4 regions of the Bradyrhizobium sp. USDA 4504 genome follow, and region 4 is predicted to be linked to each of the others. Evidence: predicted binding sites of a transcription regulator. Region 4 holds the regulator's gene; each other region holds the start of a gene.

The links. The regulator HrcA, encoded in region 4, represses chaperone genes, less so after heat shock. The targets are predictions, from matches to a motif close to GTTAGCACTCNCNNNNNGNGAGTGCTAAC.
Region 1: a site for HrcA is predicted at 2,789-2,817, ahead of groES (co-chaperone GroES). Genes of this name have one in related genera too.
Region 2: a site for HrcA is predicted at 2,322-2,350, ahead of ACVMB1_RS40225 (co-chaperone GroES). Genes of this name have one in related genera too.
Region 3: a site for HrcA is predicted at 2,565-2,593, ahead of groES (co-chaperone GroES). Genes of this name have one in related genera too.

Annotation. Positions count from the first base shown of each region.
Region 1 covers NZ_JBSSGV010000001.1:3,823,619-3,828,755, forward strand. Annotated here, with positions in the region: gene ACVMB1_RS17870 (HWE histidine kinase domain-containing protein) at 235-1,197, shown strand; gene ACVMB1_RS17875 (cupin domain-containing protein) at 1,508-2,074, opposite strand; gene ACVMB1_RS17880 (usg protein) at 2,175-2,465, opposite strand; gene groES (co-chaperone GroES) at 2,861-3,175, shown strand; gene groL (chaperonin GroEL) at 3,221-4,861, shown strand; gene ltrA (group II intron reverse transcriptase/maturase) at 5,060-5,137, opposite strand, start outside.
Region 2 covers NZ_JBSSGV010000001.1:8,559,475-8,564,611, forward strand. Annotated here, with positions in the region: gene ACVMB1_RS40215 (hypothetical protein) at 1-18, opposite strand, end outside; gene groL (chaperonin GroEL) at 109-1,755, opposite strand; gene ACVMB1_RS40225 (co-chaperone GroES) at 1,931-2,227, opposite strand; gene ACVMB1_RS40230 (hypothetical protein) at 2,546-3,064, shown strand; gene ACVMB1_RS40235 (hypothetical protein) at 3,295-3,573, opposite strand; gene ACVMB1_RS40240 (hypothetical protein) at 3,763-4,242, opposite strand; gene ACVMB1_RS40245 (hypothetical protein) at 4,458-4,643, opposite strand; gene ACVMB1_RS40250 (hypothetical protein) at 4,957-5,137, shown strand, end outside.
Region 3 covers NZ_JBSSGV010000001.1:519,804-524,940, forward strand. Annotated here, with positions in the region: gene ACVMB1_RS02255 (LuxR family transcriptional regulator) at 1-654, opposite strand, end outside; gene ACVMB1_RS02260 (hypothetical protein) at 1,000-1,158, shown strand; gene groES (co-chaperone GroES) at 2,636-2,950, shown strand; gene groL (chaperonin GroEL) at 3,039-4,688, shown strand.
Region 4 covers NZ_JBSSGV010000001.1:7,255,953-7,261,089, forward strand. Annotated here, with positions in the region: gene hemW (radical SAM family heme chaperone HemW) at 1-82, opposite strand, end outside; gene rdgB (RdgB/HAM1 family non-canonical purine NTP pyrophosphatase) at 69-704, opposite strand; gene rph (ribonuclease PH) at 716-1,429, opposite strand; gene hrcA (heat-inducible transcriptional repressor HrcA) at 1,612-2,700, shown strand; gene grpE (nucleotide exchange factor GrpE) at 2,866-3,471, shown strand; gene ACVMB1_RS34030 (VOC family protein) at 3,520-3,945, opposite strand; gene ACVMB1_RS34035 (helix-turn-helix domain-containing protein) at 4,014-4,868, opposite strand; gene pncA (bifunctional nicotinamidase/pyrazinamidase) at 4,891-5,137, opposite strand, start outside.

The sequences.
Region 1 (5,137 bases), 3.4 Mb from region 4:
GCTCGTTATGCCCATCTCGTCGTTGCTCTGTTGACATCAGTGTTTCGTGGGCCATTGTTCCCGATTCCAATGTTTGCTTTGTTGATCGCCATGGGCACTGTTCGAGAAGTAAAAGGCGATTTTCCGCGGGCTGAGGGCGAAGCTGCCGCACTCATCCGGTCTTTCGACTGGTCCAGCACCAGCTTGGGACCAATCGTTGGGTGGCCAACGCACCTCAGGAGCGCGGTGAGCCTTATGCTGCCGGCCAAAGCACAAATCGTGCTGTTTTGGGGAGCCGAATTTGTCGCTCTCTACAACGACGCCTATGCTCCTACGATAGGTCAGAAGCATCCAAAGGCACTTGGGCGACCAGCACGCGATAATTGGGCCGAGCTGTGGGACGATTTAGGACCGCTTCTCAGGCGCGTCCTCGACACCGGCGAAACAGTCTTCGCGAAGGACCGCCCCTTCTACATTGAGCGGCACGGCTACCCAGAGACAGTTTATTTCGACATCTCGTATTCTCCAGTTCAGAACGAGGCTGGCGAAACTGGCGGTGTACTCTGCATCGTTAGTGAGACTACCGAACGTGTAATTGCGCAAGAACGCCAACGGTTGCTCGCTCGGGAGGCAAACCATCGCGTGAAGAACATGTTTGCCGTTTTCCATGGCATCATAAGTCTGAGCGCTCGGTCAGCCAGAACTCCGCAAGAGATGGCTCAATCGTTACGAGGCCGTCTCGACGCTCTAATGCAGGCCAAGGACCTAATCCGTCCTGGAATCATGGGTACGGAGGCGCATAGCGAGCGAACGACGGTGGGAGACGTGGTGCGAACGGTCTTGCGGCCGTATGAAGATGACGCGTCCAGCGAACGCATCATGGTAAGAGGACCAGCTGTCCCCGTGGGTGCTATGGCCGTTACAAGCCTCGCACTCGCGCTGCATGAAACCACTACGAATGCGGCCAAGTATGGGGCGTTGTCGGAACCAACCGGTTCAATAAACATCGCATGGGACACGCAAGGCGGGGACTTGCATCTTGAATGGGAAGAGACAGGCGGCCCAGTGATTGTTGCTGCGCCTTCGGCAAAGGGTTTTGGGAGTGTGCTTGCGGAGCGCAGCATTGCCGCTCAACTGGGCGGCAAGGTGGAATATGATTGGTTACCGAGCGGGCTCAGGTTAAGGGTTTCGATTCCTTTGGATCGTCTTGCAGTCTGATTGCGGGGATAGTCTGTTTCGGGCTACTTGACGCCGCTCCTCCAATAGCGCCGACAGAATAACTGTTGGTGGTCTCATTCACTTTGGAACGTCGGCAGTTGGCCCATCGCGACATCTTGCGTTGCCGCACGAACTTGGTCGCTATCGGGGCAAAGCGGACGTAGAGTCACGCCGACGGTTTTATGGGTACACAGCCCTAGCTAGAAAATCGTCATGCCCGGGCTTGACCCGGGCATCCATCGACCAAGGAGAATCTTGCGAAGCAAGCTGGATGGCCGGGTCAAGCCCGGCCACGACGAGTGCGTGAGCACTACGCCTTCAGCTCCACCGTCTTGAACTCGGCCGGCAGGATCACTTCCAGCAGTTCGACGTCGTCGGAATAGTCCAGGATCATGTGCCGGATGCGCGGCGGCTGGGTCCAGGCACTGCCTTGCTGCATCAGCGTCTCGCCCTCGCCTTCCATGTAGGTCTTCACCCAGCCCTTGAGCACATAGACCATCTGGAAGTCGACATCGTGGAAGTGCAGCTTCGACACTTCATCGGGATTGCACGGTCCCTGCAGCCGGATGACATGTGCCTGCGCGAGGCCATGCGACGCGGCTGATATGCCGAGGTCGCGGTACTTGGCGTAGGCGCGCAGCCCGTCGGCCTTGAAGTCCTCTTCGCGGTGATGGCTGATCGCGACGCGCTGCTTCGGCCACGCCTTGGCTGCGGCTTTCGGCGCGCTCTTCTTGGCCGCCGGGACGCGGCCTTTCGACTTGATGGTCTTGCGCGCGGACGATTTCGCGGACGTCTTCTTGGCGCCTGCGCCAAGCCCCGACCATTTCTTCTTCACCGCGGTCTTGGCTGCCGATCTTGATGCCGTCTTCTTGGCCATTGTTTCGCCTCCCGTCTTTTTGTGACGGAGAGAGGCTAACACAAGTCGCGCGCCGCGAGGCGAGCAAAGGCGCAGAGCCGCGCCCTGCTACGTTTGCTGATCAATGCAGCCGGAACACGCCGTCGACGGCACGCAGCTCGGCCGGCTTAACCAGCTTGGAATGCGCCACCGTCACCGAAAACAGCGGGCCTTCGAGCTTCGCCTGCCAGAACGCGAGGAAATCCTGCAGCGCCGGAAATTTCGGAAACAGGTCGTAGTTCTGCCAGACATAGGTCTGCAGCAACGAGGGGTGATCCGGCATCCGATAGAGGATTTGCGCCGTCGTCAGCCCGTACCCCAGCAACTGCTTCCGGAAATCGTCGGAAACAACCCCACCAACTCGCGAGACCATGCCAACCTCCTGTGACGGAGCGCATTCACGTGGTGGCCGACCTCCCCCGCCGGACCACCGGCAATGGATGCGCTCACATGAGAGAAATGTGACGCACGCGACTAACCCATCTCAAGCCTAAATGTTTAATAGGTTGTTGAAATTTCTTGCGTTGGCAGCAGCTTACCGCATCTGCTAATAGCCCCGGCAACCCCTCTTGGGCGGCATTAAGGATGCCGAAATGATCTCGGCATCCTCTTGGCAGGCGGTACTCACGAGTGCCAATTTTTCTGCTAGAGGCACTTGCCCGCCGCCAAGGCTTGGCCTATCTCCTGCCCAACCAGTCTGGCACTCGCTGGACTGGACTGCTAACTCTCCAAAAATCTAGAGCATCTACAAATGTTTAGGAGGACTGCATGAAATTCCGTCCGCTTCACGACCGCGTCGTGGTCAAGCGTATCGACGCCGAAGAGAAGACCGCTGGCGGCATCATCATTCCGGACAGTGCCAAGGAAAAGCCCTCCCAGGGCGAAGTCATCGCCGTTGGCCCGGGCGGCCGCGATGAAGCTGGCAAGCTGATCCCGATCGACGTCAAGGTCGGCGACCGCGTCCTGTTCGGCAAGTGGTCGGGCACCGAGGTCAAGATCGACGGCGAAGACCTGCTGATCATGAAGGAAAGCGACATCATGGGCGTGCTCGACGTCCCCGCTTCCAAGAAGAAGGCGGCCTAAGCGCCTCCCTCCCTCCCAGGTTAAATCTCTCAAGGAAAAACTCAGATGGCAGCTAAAGAAGTCAAATTCTCCGTCGAGGCGCGCGACAAGATGCTGCGCGGCGTCGACGTTCTCGCCAACGCGGTGAAGGTCACCCTCGGTCCGAAGGGCCGCAACGTGGTGCTCGAGAAGTCGTTCGGCGCTCCCCGCATCACCAAGGACGGCGTCACCGTCGCCAAGGAGATCGAGCTCGACGACAAGTTCGAGAACATGGGCGCCCAGATGGTGCGCGAAGTCGCCTCCAAGTCCGCTGACGCGGCCGGCGACGGCACCACCACGGCAACCGTGCTCGCCCAGGCGATCGTGAAGGAAGGCGCCAAGTCGGTCGCCGCCGGCATGAACCCGATGGACCTGAAGCGCGGTATCGACCTCGCGGTCGAAGCCGTCGTTGCGGACCTCCAGAAGAACTCGAAGAAGGTCACCTCGAACGAGGAGATCGCCCAGGTCGGCACCATTTCGGCCAATGGCGATGCCGAGATCGGCAAGTTCCTCGCCGACGCCATGAAGAAGGTCGGCAACGAGGGCGTGATCACGGTCGAGGAAGCCAAGTCGCTCGAGACCGAGCTCGACGTCGTCGAGGGCATGCAGTTCGACCGCGGCTACATCTCGCCCTACTTCGTCACCAACGCCGACAAGATGCGCGTTGAGATGGACGACGCCTACATCCTGATCAACGAGAAGAAGCTCTCCTCGCTGAACGAGCTGCTGCCGCTGCTCGAGGCCGTGGTGCAGACCGGCAAGCCGCTGGTCATCGTCGCCGAAGACGTCGAAGGCGAAGCTCTCGCCACTCTCGTCGTCAACCGCCTGCGTGGCGGCCTGAAGGTCGCGGCCGTCAAGGCTCCGGGCTTCGGCGATCGCCGCAAGGCCATGCTGCAGGACATCGCGATCCTGACCGGCGGCCAGGCCATCTCGGAAGACCTCGGCATCAAGCTCGAGAACGTCACGCTGCAGATGCTCGGTCGCGCCAAGAAGGTGATGATCGACAAGGAGAACACCACGATCGTCAACGGTGCCGGCAAGAAGGCCGACATCGACGCCCGCGTTGCCCAGATCAAGGCGCAGATCGAGGAGACCACCTCGGACTACGACCGTGAGAAGCTGCAGGAGCGTCTCGCCAAGCTCGCGGGCGGCGTCGCGGTGATCCGCGTCGGCGGCGCGACCGAGGTCGAGGTGAAGGAGCGCAAGGATCGCGTTGATGACGCGATGCATGCGACCCGTGCGGCTGTCGAGGAAGGCATCGTCCCGGGCGGCGGCGTCGCCCTGCTCCGTGCCTCCGAGCAGCTCAAGGGCCTGCGCACCAAGAACGACGACCAGAAGACCGGCGTCGAGATCGTGCGCAAGGCGCTGTCGGCTCCCGCTCGCCAGATCGCGATCAACGCCGGTGAAGACGGTTCGGTCATCGTCGGCAAGATCCTGGAGAACAAGACCTACAATTACGGCTTCGACTCCCAGACCGGCGACTATGCCGACCTCGTCAAGAAGGGCATCATCGACCCGACCAAGGTCGTGCGCACCGCGATCCAGAACGCTGCCTCGGTTGCCGCGCTCCTGATCACCACGGAAGCGATGGTTGCCGAGCTGCCGAAGAAGAACGCCGGCGGCCCCGCGATGCCTCCGGGCGGCGGCATGGGCGGCATGGACTTCTAAGCGACGAAGTCGTCCCGGACGCGGTGCAGCGCGAAGCGGTGCACCGCAGAGCCGGGATCTCGCTCAACGACAACGAAATCGGGATAGGGGGGAGCCTCGCAGCCCCTCCCACCGGGTCACCGGAGGCGGTCGCCCGCCCCCGGTTCCCACAGAACGTGGCGTGCGGATTTCCCGCACCGACGCTCTTCGACAGTTGGTTCACAGCACTGCAAGCGCTTGCAGCTCCCGATAAGGGAGGCGCAGCTTAGGCTTCAGCAACGGTGTCCGTTCTTTGAT
Region 2 (5,137 bases), 1.3 Mb from region 4:
TTTGGCGTCGCGGGACATCAGATGATCCTTGCATCCCGATCGTAATCAAACTGCAAAAAAGAAGGCCGCCCGGAGGCGGCCTTCGATCTCGATAGGGATGGGGGAGGCTTAGAAGCCGCCCATGCCGCCCATTCCACCCATGCCGCCGCCGCCCGGCATTGCCGGCGCCGCGTCCTTTGGCAGTTCGGCGACCATGGCTTCGGTGGTCACGAGCAGACCGGCCACGGAGGAGGCGTCCTGCAAGGCGGTGCGCACCACCTTGGCGGGGTCGATGATGCCCTTGTCGACCATGTCGACATAGTCCTCGGTCTGGGCGTCGAAGCCGAAGGTCTCCGACTTGTTCTCGAGGATCTTGCCGACCACGATCGAGCCCTCGACACCGGCGTTCTCCGAGATCTGGCGGACCGGAGCTTCGAGCGCCTTGAGCACGATGTTGATGCCGGCCTGGACGTCGGCATTCGGGTTGGTGAGCCGGCCGACCGCCTTCTTGGCGCGCAGCAGCGCGACGCCGCCGCCCGGCACGATGCCTTCCTGCACCGCGGCGCGGGTCGCGTTCAGCGCGTCCTCGACACGGTCCTTCTTCTCCTTGACCTCGACCTCGGTCGCACCGCCGACCTTGATCACCGCAACGCCGCCGGCGAGCTTGGCGAGGCGCTCCTGCAGCTTCTCACGGTCGTAGTCCGAGGTGGTCTCCTCGATCTGCGCCTTGATCTGGCCAACGCGGGCGTCGATGTCCTTCTTCTTGCCGGCGCCCTTGACGATCGTGGTGTTCTCCTTGTCGATCACGATCTTGCCGGCGCGGCCGAGCATGTTGATCGTGACGCTCTCGAGCTTCATGCCGAGGTCGTCGGAGATCAGCTGACCGCCGGTCAGGATCGCGATGTCCTCCAGCATCGCCTTGCGGCGATCGCCGAAGCCCGGCGCCTTGACGGCGGCGACCTTGAGCCCGCCGCGCAGGCGGTTGACGACCAGGGTCGCCAGCGCCTCGCCCTCGACGTCCTCGGCGAGGATCAAGAGCGGACGGCCCGACTGCACCACGGCTTCCAGCACCGGCAGCATGGACTGCAGGCCGGACAGCTTCTTCTCGTGCAGCAGGATGTAGGCATCCTCGAGCTCGGCGGTCATCTTCTCGGCGTTGGTGATGAAGTAGGGGCTGAGGTAGCCGCGGTCGAACTTCATGCCCTCGACGATATCGACCTCGGTCTCGAGCGACTTGTTCTCCTCGACGGTGATCACGCCCTCGTTGCCGACCTTCTGCATCGCCTGCGCGATCATCTTGCCGATCGCGGCATCGCCATTGGCCGAGATGGTGCCGACCTGGGCGACTTCGGACGAGGAGGCGACCGGCTTGGCGCGCTTCTCGATGTCCTTGATCACGGCCGCGACCGCGGTGTCGATACCGCGCTTGAGGTCCATCGGGTTCATGCCGGCGGCGACCGACTTGGCGCCCTCGCGGACGATGGCCTGCGCCAGCACGGTCGCGGTGGTGGTGCCGTCACCGGCGGTATCGTTGGTCTTGGAAGCGACCTCGCGCAGCATCTGCGCGCCCATGTTCTCGAACTTGTCGTCGAGCTCGATCTCCTTGGCGACGGTGACGCCGTCCTTGGTGATGCGGGGAGCGCCGAAGCTCTTCTCGATGACGACGTTGCGGCCCTTGGGGCCGAGCGTCACCTTCACAGCGTTGGCGAGCACGTCGACACCGCGCAGCATGCGGTCGCGGGCCTCTCCGGCGAATTTTACGTCCTTGGCAGCCATTGGTTTGAACTCCTGTCAGTTTTGAGAGACGCGCTTGCCGTTTCCGCGCTCGTCATCGCCGGGCTTGACCCGGCGATCCATCGCCTTGGTAAGAACTCTTCGGAAGCGTGATGGATGCCCGGATCAAGTCCGGGCATGACGATGCGAGTGGTGCGGTCGCGCGGTTGAATGGCGATCAGGCCAGCACGCCCATGATGTCGGACTCCTTCATGATCAGGAGCTCCTGGTTGTCGAGCTTGACCTCGGTGCCCGACCATTTGCCGAACAGCACGCGGTCGCCGACCTTGAGGTCGATCGGGATCAGCTTGCCGGCCTCGTCGCGGCCACCCGGGCCGACGGCGACGATCTCGCCCTGGGACGGCTTCTCCTTCGCCGAGTCCGGAATGATGATGCCGCCCTTGGATTTCTCCTCGGCATCGATACGCTTGACCACGACGCGGTCGTGCAGGGGGCGGAAGGTGGATTTAGCCATGACGTTCCCTCTTGGAGGCTCGGTTTCAGGTCCGGTTCATCGGGACCGGCGTTGGATGCCGGCCCGGTCGGCGCTGGGCAGGACGCCCGACGCTCTTAGCAATCGTGGTGCGAGAGTGCTAATTGTGGGCCGGGAAATATGGCCTGGCGCAGTTTCTGTCAAGCAAACGGGTTAAGGCCTTGGTGAGGCCAATATAGGATGGTGGACCAGAAACCAAATCGTAGCGATGACGTAATTTTGTCAGACGTCATTGCTCCGTCTTAAGTTTTACGCTTGGCTGCAGGACGGGTGCGGCCGGGACATAGTCGGGGGATGCATATGATCAGGTCATTCAACGCGCGATTGGTCGCACGGTTCGCGGCTGTTTCGGCGCTGACGACACTCTTGGGGGCGTGCGGCAGCATGAGCCTGCCGTCGTTGTCGTCGAACCCTGAGCCGGCGCCAGCCGAGCCGGGGGTCGCCCCCGAAATGCCCGCGAGCATCCGCGCCGACGAGATCGTCGGCCGCTGGGGTCTCGCCTCGTTCCAGAATCCCGCCGATCGCGCCCGCACCGAGGCCGCCGCGCGCGGCCAGTGCAAGCAGCCTTACGTGATCGGCGCCGGCCAGAACGGCGGCGTCATCATGCATCTGGCCGACCAGGCCACCCCGCAGGAACTGCGGCTGAAGGGTTCCCCGAGTGGCAAGAACTATATCGGCCCGCCTGGACCGACGCCCGGCGAGCAGGACCGCGAGATCGTCTCGTTCGACGGCCGCGTCATGATCACCCGCTTCGTCGACAAGGACGCCGGGGTCCGCTACGGCAACATGGTCTATGTCCGCTGCGCGCCAAGGGCGTAACGGCGGGACTTCGAGCGATCTGCCGACATAGCGCCGCATAGTCGGCGCACCTCTCCCCCTGTGGGAGAGGTCGGATTGCATCGTCAGATGCAATCCGGGTGAGGGGTCTCCCTCCGCGAGTGACCCTTTCGAGATTTGAGTAGGCGACGACAACCCTCATCCGGCGCGGATTGCATCCGCGCCACCTTCTCCCACAAGGGGAGAAGGGAAGGAGACCCGCAAACACGGCCTTATCGCCGCACGCCAACCCGATTGACGCCGCCATTCAAATTGCCGCCCGCATTGTGGCGGACCGCAGCGCGCGCCACCGGACGAGGCCTGAGCACAACGCCTGCCCGTGCCACGCAGCCTGCCGGATAACCGACATACGTGCAGTAAATCACGGCGTTGGCCGGTGCTGGACTGAGAGCGGCGCCTGCAAACCCCAACATCAGGCTCGCCGCTATTCCCGCAACCGTCACTGACTTGGTTGGAAAAATGTTCGTCCGACGCATGGTGATCCTCCTCATCGCACGTGAACTGAAGGTGATGGAGCCCGCTTCAGATGCGGCCCAAGGTATCGTCAGTGGCAAAAGGGGGAGGCGATGTTGACGTAGATCAACGCCGCGCGCGACCCGTCGCCGCGTGGGATTGATCTGCTTCATCGTGAAAGAGGGCGGCTCAGGGAGCCGCCCTCTTGCGCTGCCGTTGCGCCGGCTTCACTGACAGACGTACATGCGGCCGTCAGCCATCTTGGTCATCGTGCCGGGCTCGCAGCCGATACCATTGGCTGCCTTGTACTCCGTCCATCCGGCATATCCGTAATACGGACTGATCCTCTGGTAGGCTCGTGCCGGATAGTAGGGCTGGCCAAAGTAGGGATCCGTCTGGGCGGCATACGAATTGGTCCAATCGTTTGTGCCCCAGCCGGAATAGGCCGGCGCGGTAGCGGCGGCCGCAGCGACCGCTGCCGTAGCGGCGACACCCGCGCCCACCCCGTACCCGTACGCGGCGCGCCGGGTCTGACGACGCGCGACGCCGGCGACGCTCACGGGCGTCAGCGGCCGGCCCACACGCGCCTGGGCACTTTCGACCGACGCCGAAAGACCGCCCCGCTCGGACCAGGTGATGGAGAACAGTGTCGCACAAGCGATAGTCGAAAGCGCAATTGCAGTATTTCGGACAATTCTTTGCGTCATGTTCAATCTCCAGTGTTGAGTACTCCAGTGGCTCCGCCCCAATCAGTGATCCGGTAGCAAGGCGCACGCCATCAGCGCGATTGAAAGAAGCCCGGCGCTCATCGTCGCACCTTCAAAGACGACCTCGCGCTGTGCTTACCGGCGGTTGGCTGTCCTCACCACAAGCTCAAACGCTCGCTTCCACCACGCGCCGCTTGTTGCACTTGCGGCGATTGCTATTGCGATACGAACTGCTTGCCAATTTTTAATAGGAGGCTCTGCACGTTGGTCACACGCAGCGAGCCGGCCGCGAATGTATGATCCGGCGCTGGACCAAAATGCGAATCCTCGCGCTGGGCGACCGGAATGATTCCGGAAGTCCCATGCAACCGGCACCCAATGTTGGCTCCCGGCATACGCATGACAATTTCCCTCACGCAGTAATATGCACCCGCGACAACAAACCTGCCAGCGGATTTGCAACCGTCGACGCTGGCACAAGATGCATGTTGTCGAGACGGAGGATCGGACTGATTCATCCTTGTCGCGATACTGTTGATCTATGTCAAAGGTCCTGAAGTTCTTGAATGGGACGCTGGTGTCGACCACGCGCACGTCAATGCGGTCTCGTCGGCCGGTAGCCGCCTGACGCGGTGCTGAGCCATGCTTCAGCGCAGATGCGTGCCCTTGGGCAAAGAAGCCTGGCGATGTGCACAATGGCGGATGGAGCGATCCATGCCAGTGGCGCGGTATTTCCTGTATATCGGCGGAGTGCTGCTCGCGCTGCTATTCCTTCTGGATGCCACCATCCCCAATTCTCCACTGGCAAAGCAGCCTGACTCGAGTCGTCCGACCATTCGCATCCGTTCGATGGAAAAGCTGCCCGACCTTGTCGTTTACGACACCAGTCTCCCGA
Region 3 (5,137 bases), 6.7 Mb from region 4:
CCAGCGCAGACAGGTGATCTCGCGTTGTGAAAGTGCAACCCGTTTGTCACCGCCGCTGCTAGAGGGGCGAGCAATCTCGCGATAGGCGATGTGAAAGTGCCAGGCTAGTGTGTTTAGATGGCCGATGCGATCCTGAGGATCAGCGTCATCGAAGGGTGATGCGAAGGACGCAACCGATACTTGCCCCAATGGACCAAATAGTGGCACGCTCATCCCATGCTTCAGGCCTGCGTCCCTCGCCTCGTCGAGTACGCGTTTCTCGTCGGGCTGAAGTTGATAGTGATCAGCGAGACGATCCCAAAGGAACGGTCGCGAAAGCGTCGGTGTTCGCCGGACCACCGGATCGATCATATGGTATTTGCGTTTGAAATATCGGTCGCACCACTCGGGTGGCCACTTCACAGCCACTGTGGGCGGTGGACACTCGCTAAGCTGGAGCGGCGCGTCGAAATTAAGCGTCCCGTAGGCAACTTCACTGAATCCCTCCTTCGTGGCAAAGTTTACCAGGAGATCGAACAGCGCTTTGAGCGAATGCGTCTGGCTTGCGCATTCGGTGAAACTAAAAAGATCCACGATCGTAGCCTTGCAGGCCCATTCAGGACTATCAATGTGTGGAGTGACGCTTGTTTCACGGCGAGTTAAATTCCGTTCCATGGCCTGCACTCTTACCTTTTGTCTTCATGAGAGCTTAGGGACGCCCACGTCGCTTTGCGTCACGCTGATCCCGGAGTTTGTTATCCTTCTCCAAGCTGTGCCGGCACAATCGTGCCGTCAAAGAGCGGAGCTTCTGTTCCTGTCCTTCGTGGAGATGCTGAACGTGCGGTTCGGGATTCAGTTGAGAGAGAGCGCTGGTGAACCAGGCGGTGCGCCGCTCGGCCCATACGGTGCTGACATCAATCCTCTACTTGCCGCCGAACCCAACAGCAGCGTCATTCTTCTTACTCCCCTTGCGAGTGGGACCGTGAGCGATTCGCTGATGCTGCTTTCTTGGATGGTCTCATGGATGCGGCCGTCGAGCAGCACGGTGACCGTTTCATGATGGCGGACGCCTGCGCAGGTGCGTTGGAGACGTCCAGCGCACATGAAGAACCCGTGACGCAGATGATCCCCGCGCTGAAGGTGCAACTGGAGATACGCACAGTAGCGAGAGCTGCTTGATCCAGAGGATACTTTGCATGCGCATCTCCGAAGGGGAGAGATCGTGAATCTAACACAGCAACTGTCGTGCCAACTGCAGAGCTAGAAAAAAGCGAGCTGGAAACAATGGCTTCCGGGCAAGTCGGGCCCGGAGAATCGCGAACGCATTGCGGTAATGGTGACATCCGAGGAAAACGCGACGCACCATTTGCGTAAGCCCAGGCACAAGTTGGCCCAAACCACGAAGAGGGTAGCTTGCGGCCCTCGCCCTCTCTTCCAACCGGTCGGAAAAAGGAAGCGTTCCCCTCTCACAGCCCGGTCAAGTGCGAATACTGCCAATTGAAGAGCCGATCGTGGTAGACCGTCTTTCCGCTTCTTCCGGTGAAATGGCCGATTCTACTCTGCGCGCACGAGAGTTGCTCGGGCCTACCGAGCCGTTTCTCCGCGAAGGGACCCATTTTGGCAAGATTTGTGTGACCTTCTGATCGACAGTAGGTCGTTGAATCGTAGGACTGTCGTTGAGGCGGCTCAGCACATTCGCTTGTAATCTGCACGTATCCTCGCCACGAATGGTTCCTCTCCGCATAGTAGTGCCGACGAGCCGGAGGGCGCGTCCGGCTGAGATCGGCCATGCAGGTTTTGCTCGCTCGCGCCCCTCGGGCGGCCGTAAGCCTGCCAGGTTGAACCTTTGAAAGCATGGCTCCTGCGGGGCCAAACTCGATGCAGCTACAATCTGGCAAATCACTTCAGCGGTCCATGCCGCCGCCGGGTCTTGGCAAGACTAAGAGTTTTCGTTCGTCGAGTGCGACACAATGGCAGCTCTCTAGGAATTGCCCGCCGCGCCTTTCTCAGGACTTGCTCTGGTCGACCGATGGGTGAGCAATGGTCCGGGGTTCGATGTCCGCTGACATAGACTCGACTATCTCGATGACGCGTCGACGCGTCGGCAGAAGTTCAGAGCGCACGAAAGGCTGTTAAGAGACGGAAGGCCTGTGCGACCTCGTCAGAGCTGTTCTTAGGCGACAAGGGGGCTCCATACGCGAGTAAAGCTTAAAATCGCCCGATCCCCAATGCAAACAGGGAGTTAATCGTAATAATGCGGACAGGACAGGGATGCGAGGGCAGCCGCGGGAAATGTGAGTTTGCGTCACTCGGTGGCCAAGCAGGAATCTGATCACGTCGCGAGGCTCCGGAAGGTAAGGCGCCGCATCCTTCACCGCGAGCACGACTGGAGAAGGGGTGGGCGGCGGCAGATCGATGCGCGAAGGCTGGAGCTCCGTCTCGCGGGAGCCGGCTGCCGACATCCGTCGAATATTCGAAGCCGACGCGCGCCATGTACTGGGTCGCATTCGACGTGAGCTGCCTATTTTTTCTGCCAGAGTCCCTTGCTCCCGCAAAAATCCTATCCTATCTCAGCTCGGCCCGAAACTAGCACTCATGGGCATCGATTGCTAACATCTGAAAATCTCTAACTCGTGCAAACGCTTAGGAGGACTGCATGAAATTCCGTCCGCTTCACGACCGCGTCGTGGTCAAGCGCATCGACGCTGAAGAGAAGACTGCTGGCGGCATCATCATTCCGGACAGTGCCAAGGAAAAGCCCTCGCAAGGCGAAGTCATCGCCGTCGGCCCCGGCGGCCGCGACGAGAGCGGCAAACTGACCCCGATCGACGTCAAGGTCGGCGACCGCGTCCTGTTCGGCAAGTGGTCGGGCACCGAGGTCAAGATCGACGGCGAAGACCTGCTGATCATGAAGGAAAGCGACATCATGGGCGTGCTCGACGTCCCCGCTTCCAAGAAGAAGGCCGCCTAACCAACCGCTCGCACCGCTCACCCCTGAGGAGCGCCTGCCGGGCGCCTCGCCAAGGGGGAGACCGATCTAAACACTCAGGGAAACCAATATGTCAGCCAAAGAAGTCAAATTCGGCGTCGACGCCCGCGACCGCATGCTGCGCGGCGTCGACATCCTCGCCAACGCCGTGAAGGTCACCCTCGGTCCGAAGGGCCGCAACGTCGTGCTCGAGAAGTCGTTCGGCGCCCCCCGCATCACCAAGGACGGCGTCACCGTCGCCAAGGAGATCGAGCTCGACGACAAGTTCGAGAACATGGGCGCCCAGATGGTGCGCGAAGTCGCCTCCAAGTCCGCTGACGCGGCCGGCGACGGCACCACCACCGCCACCGTGCTGGCGGCTGCGATCGTCCGCGAGGGCGCCAAGTCGGTCGCCGCCGGCATGAACCCGATGGACCTGAAGCGCGGTATCGACCTCGCGGTCGAAGCCGTCGTTGCGGACCTCCAGAAGAACTCGAAGAAGGTCACCTCGAACGAGGAGATCGCCCAGGTCGGTACCATTTCGGCCAACGGCGATGCCGAAATCGGCAAGTTCCTCGCCGACGCCATGAAGAAGGTCGGCAATGAGGGCGTGATAACGGTCGAGGAAGCCAAGTCGCTCGAGACCGAACTCGACGTCGTCGAGGGCATGCAGTTCGACCGCGGCTACATCTCGCCCTACTTCGTCACCAACGCCGACAAGATGCGCGTTGAGATGGACGACGCCTACATCCTCATCAACGAGAAGAAGCTCTCCTCGCTGAACGAGCTGCTGCCGCTGCTGGAGGCCGTGGTGCAGACCGGCAAGCCGCTGGTCATCGTCGCCGAGGACGTCGAAGGCGAAGCTCTCGCCACTCTCGTCGTCAACCGCCTGCGTGGCGGCCTGAAGGTCGCGGCCGTCAAGGCTCCGGGCTTCGGCGATCGCCGCAAGGCCATGCTGCAGGACATCGCGATCCTGACCGGCGGCCAGGCCATCTCGGAAGACCTCGGCATCAAGCTCGAGAACGTCACGCTCAACATGCTCGGTCGCGCCAAGAAGGTGATGATCGACAAGGAGAACACCACGATCGTCAACGGCGCCGGCAAGAAGGCCGACATCGAGGCGCGCGTGAGCCAGATCAAGGCGCAGATCGAGGAGACCACCTCGGACTACGACCGTGAGAAGCTCCAGGAGCGTCTCGCCAAGCTCGCGGGCGGCGTCGCGGTGATCCGAGTCGGCGGCGCGACCGAAGTCGAGGTGAAGGAGCGCAAGGATCGCGTTGATGACGCGATGCACGCGACCCGTGCGGCTGTCGAAGAAGGCATCGTCCCAGGCGGCGGCGTCGCTCTGCTCCGTGCCGCCGAGCAGCTCAAGGGCCTGCGCACCAAGAACGACGACCAGAAGACCGGCGTCGAAATCGTGCGCAAGGCGCTGTCGGCTCCCGCTCGCCAGATCGCGATCAACGCCGGTGAAGACGGTTCGGTGATCGTCGGCAAGATCCTCGAGAAGGAACAGTACGCCTACGGCTTCGACTCGCAGACCGGCGAGTACGGCAACCTGGTGTCCAAGGGCATCATCGACCCGACCAAGGTCGTGCGCACCGCCATCCAGAACGCCTCCTCCGTGGCGGCGCTGCTGATCACTACCGAGGCCATGGTCGCCGAGCTGCCGAAGAAAGCCGCAGCCGGCCCGGCCATGCCCCCGGGCGGCGGCATGGGCGGCATGGGAGGCATGGACTTCTGATCCAGCCGCATCGAACAATACGAGAATTACAGAGCCCCGGCACCAATGCCGGGGTTTTTTCTTGGTGTGCCGAGCATGTTCGACAGCTTGGAGGTGGAAGTCCTTTACCCAGCCTGATGGCGGCGAAGGGTTAGCGAAGCGCAAGGGCGTCATCGCGAGGTGGGGTCTGAAGGAAGCGTGGAGCAAACCTGCGGCCCGATGGACAAAAACCGGATAACGAGGCCTACCCAACCGGACGAGCGAGCCAATGATCGCAAAGTCCACAGTCATCAAAGGTTGGGGTGGTAAATCCGGCGGGCGTGCAGGGAAGGCGGTCGAACTTACCTCGGGAGATCTTCGGCGTGTCCGGGCGACCGGACTGAGCGGGCCGCAAGGTCCGTGATCGCGACGGAGAAGTCAGCAGACGGCATAGTAGGCGGAACGAGTTTCGCTGAAGGCCCGAACGCTGG
Region 4 (5,137 bases):
TGAAATCACAATACGGGCATTTCGACAGGCAGAACGGCCAGTGCACGTAGACGCCGAAGGCTTCTCGGTCAGCGTGGCTCAAGGCAGATCTCCGCGAGCTTCACGAAGGCGCGGGCGCGATGCGACAGGCCGAGCCCGAGCGGCGGCAGGCCGTGCTTCTCGATGCTGGTCATCTCGCCGAAGGTCCGCGTGTAGCCGTCGGGCAGGAAGGCCGGATCGTAGCCAAAGCCGGCGGTGCCACGCGGCGGCCAGACCAGGGTTCCATCGACGCGGGCCTCGACCTGCTCGAGATGATCGTCGGGCCAGGCCACGCACAACGCCGACACGAAGTGCGCCTTGCGCCGGTCCGGTGCGGTGGCGCCGCGTTCCTGCAGCAGCCGCTCGATCCGCGTCATTGCCGCCATGAAGTCCTTGCCCTCGCCGGCCCAGCGCGCCGAGTAGATTCCGGGCGCTCCGTCGAGCGCATCGACCACGAGGCCGGAATCGTCGGCGAAGGCGGGCAGTCCGGTCGCCTTCGCTGCCGCGATCGCCTTGATCGCCGCGTTGGCGCGAAAATTGTCGCCGGTCTCCTCGGGCTCGGCGAGGTCGAGCTCGCCGGCCGACACCACCTCCACGCCGTGCGGCGCCAGCAGTTCCCGCATCTCGGCAAGCTTGCCGGGATTATGGGTGGCGATGACGAGCCTTCCGGTGATTCGGCGGTGCATGACCAATCTGACTACGCCACCGCGATCTTTTGCAAGTCGACCAGACGCGCGACACCTTTGCGCGCCAGCGCCATCAGCGCCAGGAATTCGCCTTCCGAGAACGGCGTCTTCTCGGCGGTGCCCTGCACCTCGATGATCCGGCCGTCGCCGGTCATGACGAAATTGGCGTCGGTGTCGGCTTCGGAATCCTCGGCATAGTCGAGATCGAGCACCGGCGTGCCCTGGTAGATGCCGCAGGAGATCGCCGCCACATTGTCGCGCAACACGTTGGTCTTCAGCATGTTGCGGGTCTTCATCCAGTTGATGCAGTCGGCCAGCGCCACCCAGGCACCGGTGATCGAGGCGGTGCGGGTGCCGCCGTCGGCCTGGATGACGTCGCAATCGACCGTGATCTGGCGTTCGCCGAGCGCCTCGAGATCGACGGCCGCGCGCAGCGAGCGGCCGATCAGCCGCTGAATCTCGACCGTCCGGCCGCCCTGCTTGCCGGCCGAGGCCTCGCGGCGGGTGCGTTCCAGGGTAGCACGCGGCAGCATGCCGTATTCGGCGGTGACCCAGCCGCGGCCCTGGCCCTTCAGCCACGGCGGCAATCGCTCTTCCAGCGTGGCGGTCACCAGCACATGGGTGTCGCCGAACTTCACCATGCAGGAACCCTCGGCATATTTGACGACGCCGCGTTCCAGCGACACGGGACGCAGTTCGTCGGGTGCACGGCGGCTTGGCCGCATGAAATCCTCCAGAAATCCGAGAAAATTGGCTGGCCGTGCTTGTAGGAGCGGGAAGGGGCAGCGGCAAGGGTTTTGGCGAGGGTTTTCGGCCCCGGTGGGGTCCGGTACGAGGGGGCCGAATGCATGCTTGTCATCGGCCTCCCGGATCGACAAATTATGCAGCAATTGTGAGGGACTGGAGTGTGACTCACCACGATCCGATTGGCCTGATCGCGCCGCATGCCGGGCTCGCCCAGCTCAACGAGCGTTCGCGCGACATTTTTCGTCAAATCGTCGAAAGCTATCTCGCAACCGGCGAGCCGGTCGGTTCGCGCAACATTTCGCGCCTGATCGCATTACCGCTGTCGCCGGCCTCGGTCCGCAATGTGATGTCGGATCTCGAGCAACTCGGCCTGATCTATGCGCCGCACACCTCCGCCGGCCGGTTGCCGACCGAACTCGGGCTGCGCTTCTTCGTCGACGCGCTGATGCAGGTCGGCGACCTCACCGAGGCCGAGCGTCAGTCGATCCAGACCCAGCTTGCGGCCGTCGGCCGCGCGCAATCCGTCGAGGCCGCGCTCGGCGAAGCCTTGACGCGGCTGTCGGGACTGACCCGCGCCGCGGCGGTGGTGCTGACGCAGAAGTCGAATGCACGGCTGAAGCATATCGAGTTCGTCCGGCTGGAGCCGGAAAAGGCGCTGGTCGTGTTGGTCGGCGAAGACGGCCAGGTCGAAAACCGCGTGCTGGCACTGCCGCCGGGTGTTCCATCCTCAGCCCTGACCGAGGCGACCAATTTCCTCAATGCGCGGATCCGCGGCCGGACGCTGGCCGAAGCGCGGCTCGAGCTCGAGACGGCACTGACGCAAAATCGCGCCGAGCTCGATCAGCTCACGCAAAAGGTGGTCACGGCGGGCATCGCGAGCTGGTCCGGCGGCGAGAATGAGGACCGCCAGCTGATCGTGCGCGGTCACGCCAATCTGCTCGAGGACCTGCACGCGCTCGACGATCTCGAGCGCATCAAGTCGCTGTTCGACGATCTCGAAACCAAGCGCGGGGTGATCGATCTGCTCGGCCGCGCCGAACGCGGCGAGGGCGTGCGGATCTTCATCGGCTCGGAGAACAAGCTGTTCTCGCTGTCGGGTTCCTCGACCATCATCGCGCCCTACGGCGACGCCCAGGGGCGGATCGTGGGCGTTCTCGGCGTGATCGGACCGACGCGGCTGAACTATGCGCGGGTGATCCCGACCGTCGATTATGCCGCGCGCATCGTCAGCAAGATGCTGGGCGGCTGACCGGAGGGCGATTTCGCTTTCATTTGACGGGTTTTCTTCACCCAAGCCGGAGATTCCTGTTCCCGAGACCGGTATGTTGCGCTTGATTTTCGCCGGCCAAAGCACGATATCCCGGCAAGCAATCCCCAAGATTTGAACCGACGCGACTTTTCGAGAAGGCAAGCCATGACCGATCCGAACCGGGCCAATGACAACACCGAGAATTCGGCGCCGACGGGTGAGCCCGTGGTCTCGAAACCCTACATCATGCCTGACGAGCCCGAGGCCGGATCGGCGGAGGCGCTGACCAAGGAGCTCGCCGAGGCGCGCGACCGGACGCTGCGCACCCTGGCCGAGATGGAGAATCTCCGCCAGCGCACCCGCCGCGAGGTCGCCGACGCTAAGACCTACGGCATCACCGGCTTTGCCCGCGACGTGCTCGATATCGCCGACAACCTGCAGCGCGCGCTCGATGCGGTGCCAGCCGAGACCAAGGAAGCCGCCGATCCCGGCCTGAAGGCGCTGATCGAAGGCGTCGAGCTGACCGAACGTTCGCTGCTCAACGCGCTGGAGAAGAACGGCGTCAAGAAGTTCGACCCGATCGGCGAGAAGTTCGATCCGAACTTCCAGCAGGCGATGTTCGAGGTGCCCGATCCGTCGGTGCCGTCGGGCACCGTGGTGCAGGTCGTGCAGGCCGGTTACATGATCGGCGAGCGCATCCTGCGTCCGGCGCTGGTCGGCGTCTCCAAGGGCGGCGCCAAGGCCGCCCCGACCGCCGACATCACCGCCTGATCCGTCCGATCCCGGACACCCGTCTGTGAGCTCGCGGATTGCGCGGGCTCACGGTCGCGGCTTCTCGTGTGCCTTCGGCCAATAGGTGCCGAAGCTCCAGAGATTTCCTTCCGGATCGCGGCAGGCGAAGTCGCGGCTGCCATAATCCGTGTTTCGCAGTTCCATCTCGATCTTCGCTCCGGCAGCCTTGACCTTCGCGTACAGCGCGTCGGGATCGTCGACGGCGATATAGATCGAGTCGGTGCGGCGGTTGTCGAGGTCGCCGACCAGCCTGCCATATGCGTCGTCGCGGCTCTGGCCCAGCATCAGCATCGAGGAACCATAGGCGAGCTCGGCGTGATGGATCACGCCGCCATCGCGGTAGACGACGTGTTCGGTGAACCCAAGCACCGTCGTGAGCCAATTGGTCATCGCCTCGGCATCCTTGCAGCGCAGGGTCGGGTAGATGCGGGGCGGTTCGATGTCGTGCGTCATGGTCGCTCATCTCCTTGGCTGACGGCGCCATCCTGCACGGGGCAACGCGGCGTTAGCTTGAAGGTTTGTTACCAGTCCGCCAGCCCATCGCCGGCGTGAACCAGCCGGCGGTCGGTCAGCGCCCGGCGGCGCGCCCAGGCGGTTGGCGGTTCGCCTGCGAATTCGACGAACTCGCGGGCGAGATGGGCCTGGTCGGCATAGCCGCTTTCCGCCGCGATCCCCGCCCAGCCAAGCGCTGCGCCGCTTTGCGCCAGCCGGCTCGCCCGGTGAAACCGCATCATGCGCGCCAGCGATTTGGGGGCGAGGCCGAGTTCGGACCGAAACCGGCCAGCCAGATGCTTGCGGCTCCAGCCGATCTCGTCGGCCAATGCCGTGATGCTGATAGCGCCGGCCGAACGCGCCAGTTTTCGATAGGCGAACGCGACTTCGGGAGACGGCATGTGGCCGGCGCGGCGCAGCACGAACGCCTCGATCAGGTCGAAGCGGCGCTGCCAGCAGGTCACGGCGCCGAGCTGTTCGCGCAGACGACGGCCATCATGGCCGAGCACATCGTCGATATCGACCATGCGCCCGACCAGGTCGGTCACGGCGCCGCCGAAGAAGCCGTAGGCGCCGAGCGGGGTGAAATCGACCTGCACGCAGGCGGCGCGCCCGTCGGACTCGATGTAGACAGGCCCGGCATGCAGGCCGGCGGCGAAGCTGAGCTGACGATCGGCCGCACCGGGCTCGCGCGACAGCGCGATCAGGAACGGCGAGCCGAAACTGATGATCAGCGGGACGATCAGCGGCGCGGTCTGCCGCTGCGCGAACCGGCCCGTTGCGGTCTCGCGATAACCGGTGATCCGGACGATCAGGCCAGCCATGCGCGGCGACGGCAGGCGCTGCGCGAGATCGAATGCATGAGGTGACGCAGGCTCGGCCATGCGAATCTCGCGAGGCTGCGTCTTACGCGATATCCGAGGACTGGATGCGCTTGACGCCGGCCTTGGCCATGTCGTCCCAGGCCTTGGCGAGCGATCCCTGGGTGTCGATGCCGCGACAGGCGTCTTCCACCACATAGGTCTCGAAGCCGGCCTTGCGCGCATCGAGCGCGGTCCATGCCACGCAGAAATCGGTGGCGAGCCCGGCCACGAAAACCCGCTCGACGTTGCGCGCCTTGAGATAGGCGGCGAGCCCGGTGGTGGTCTTGCCG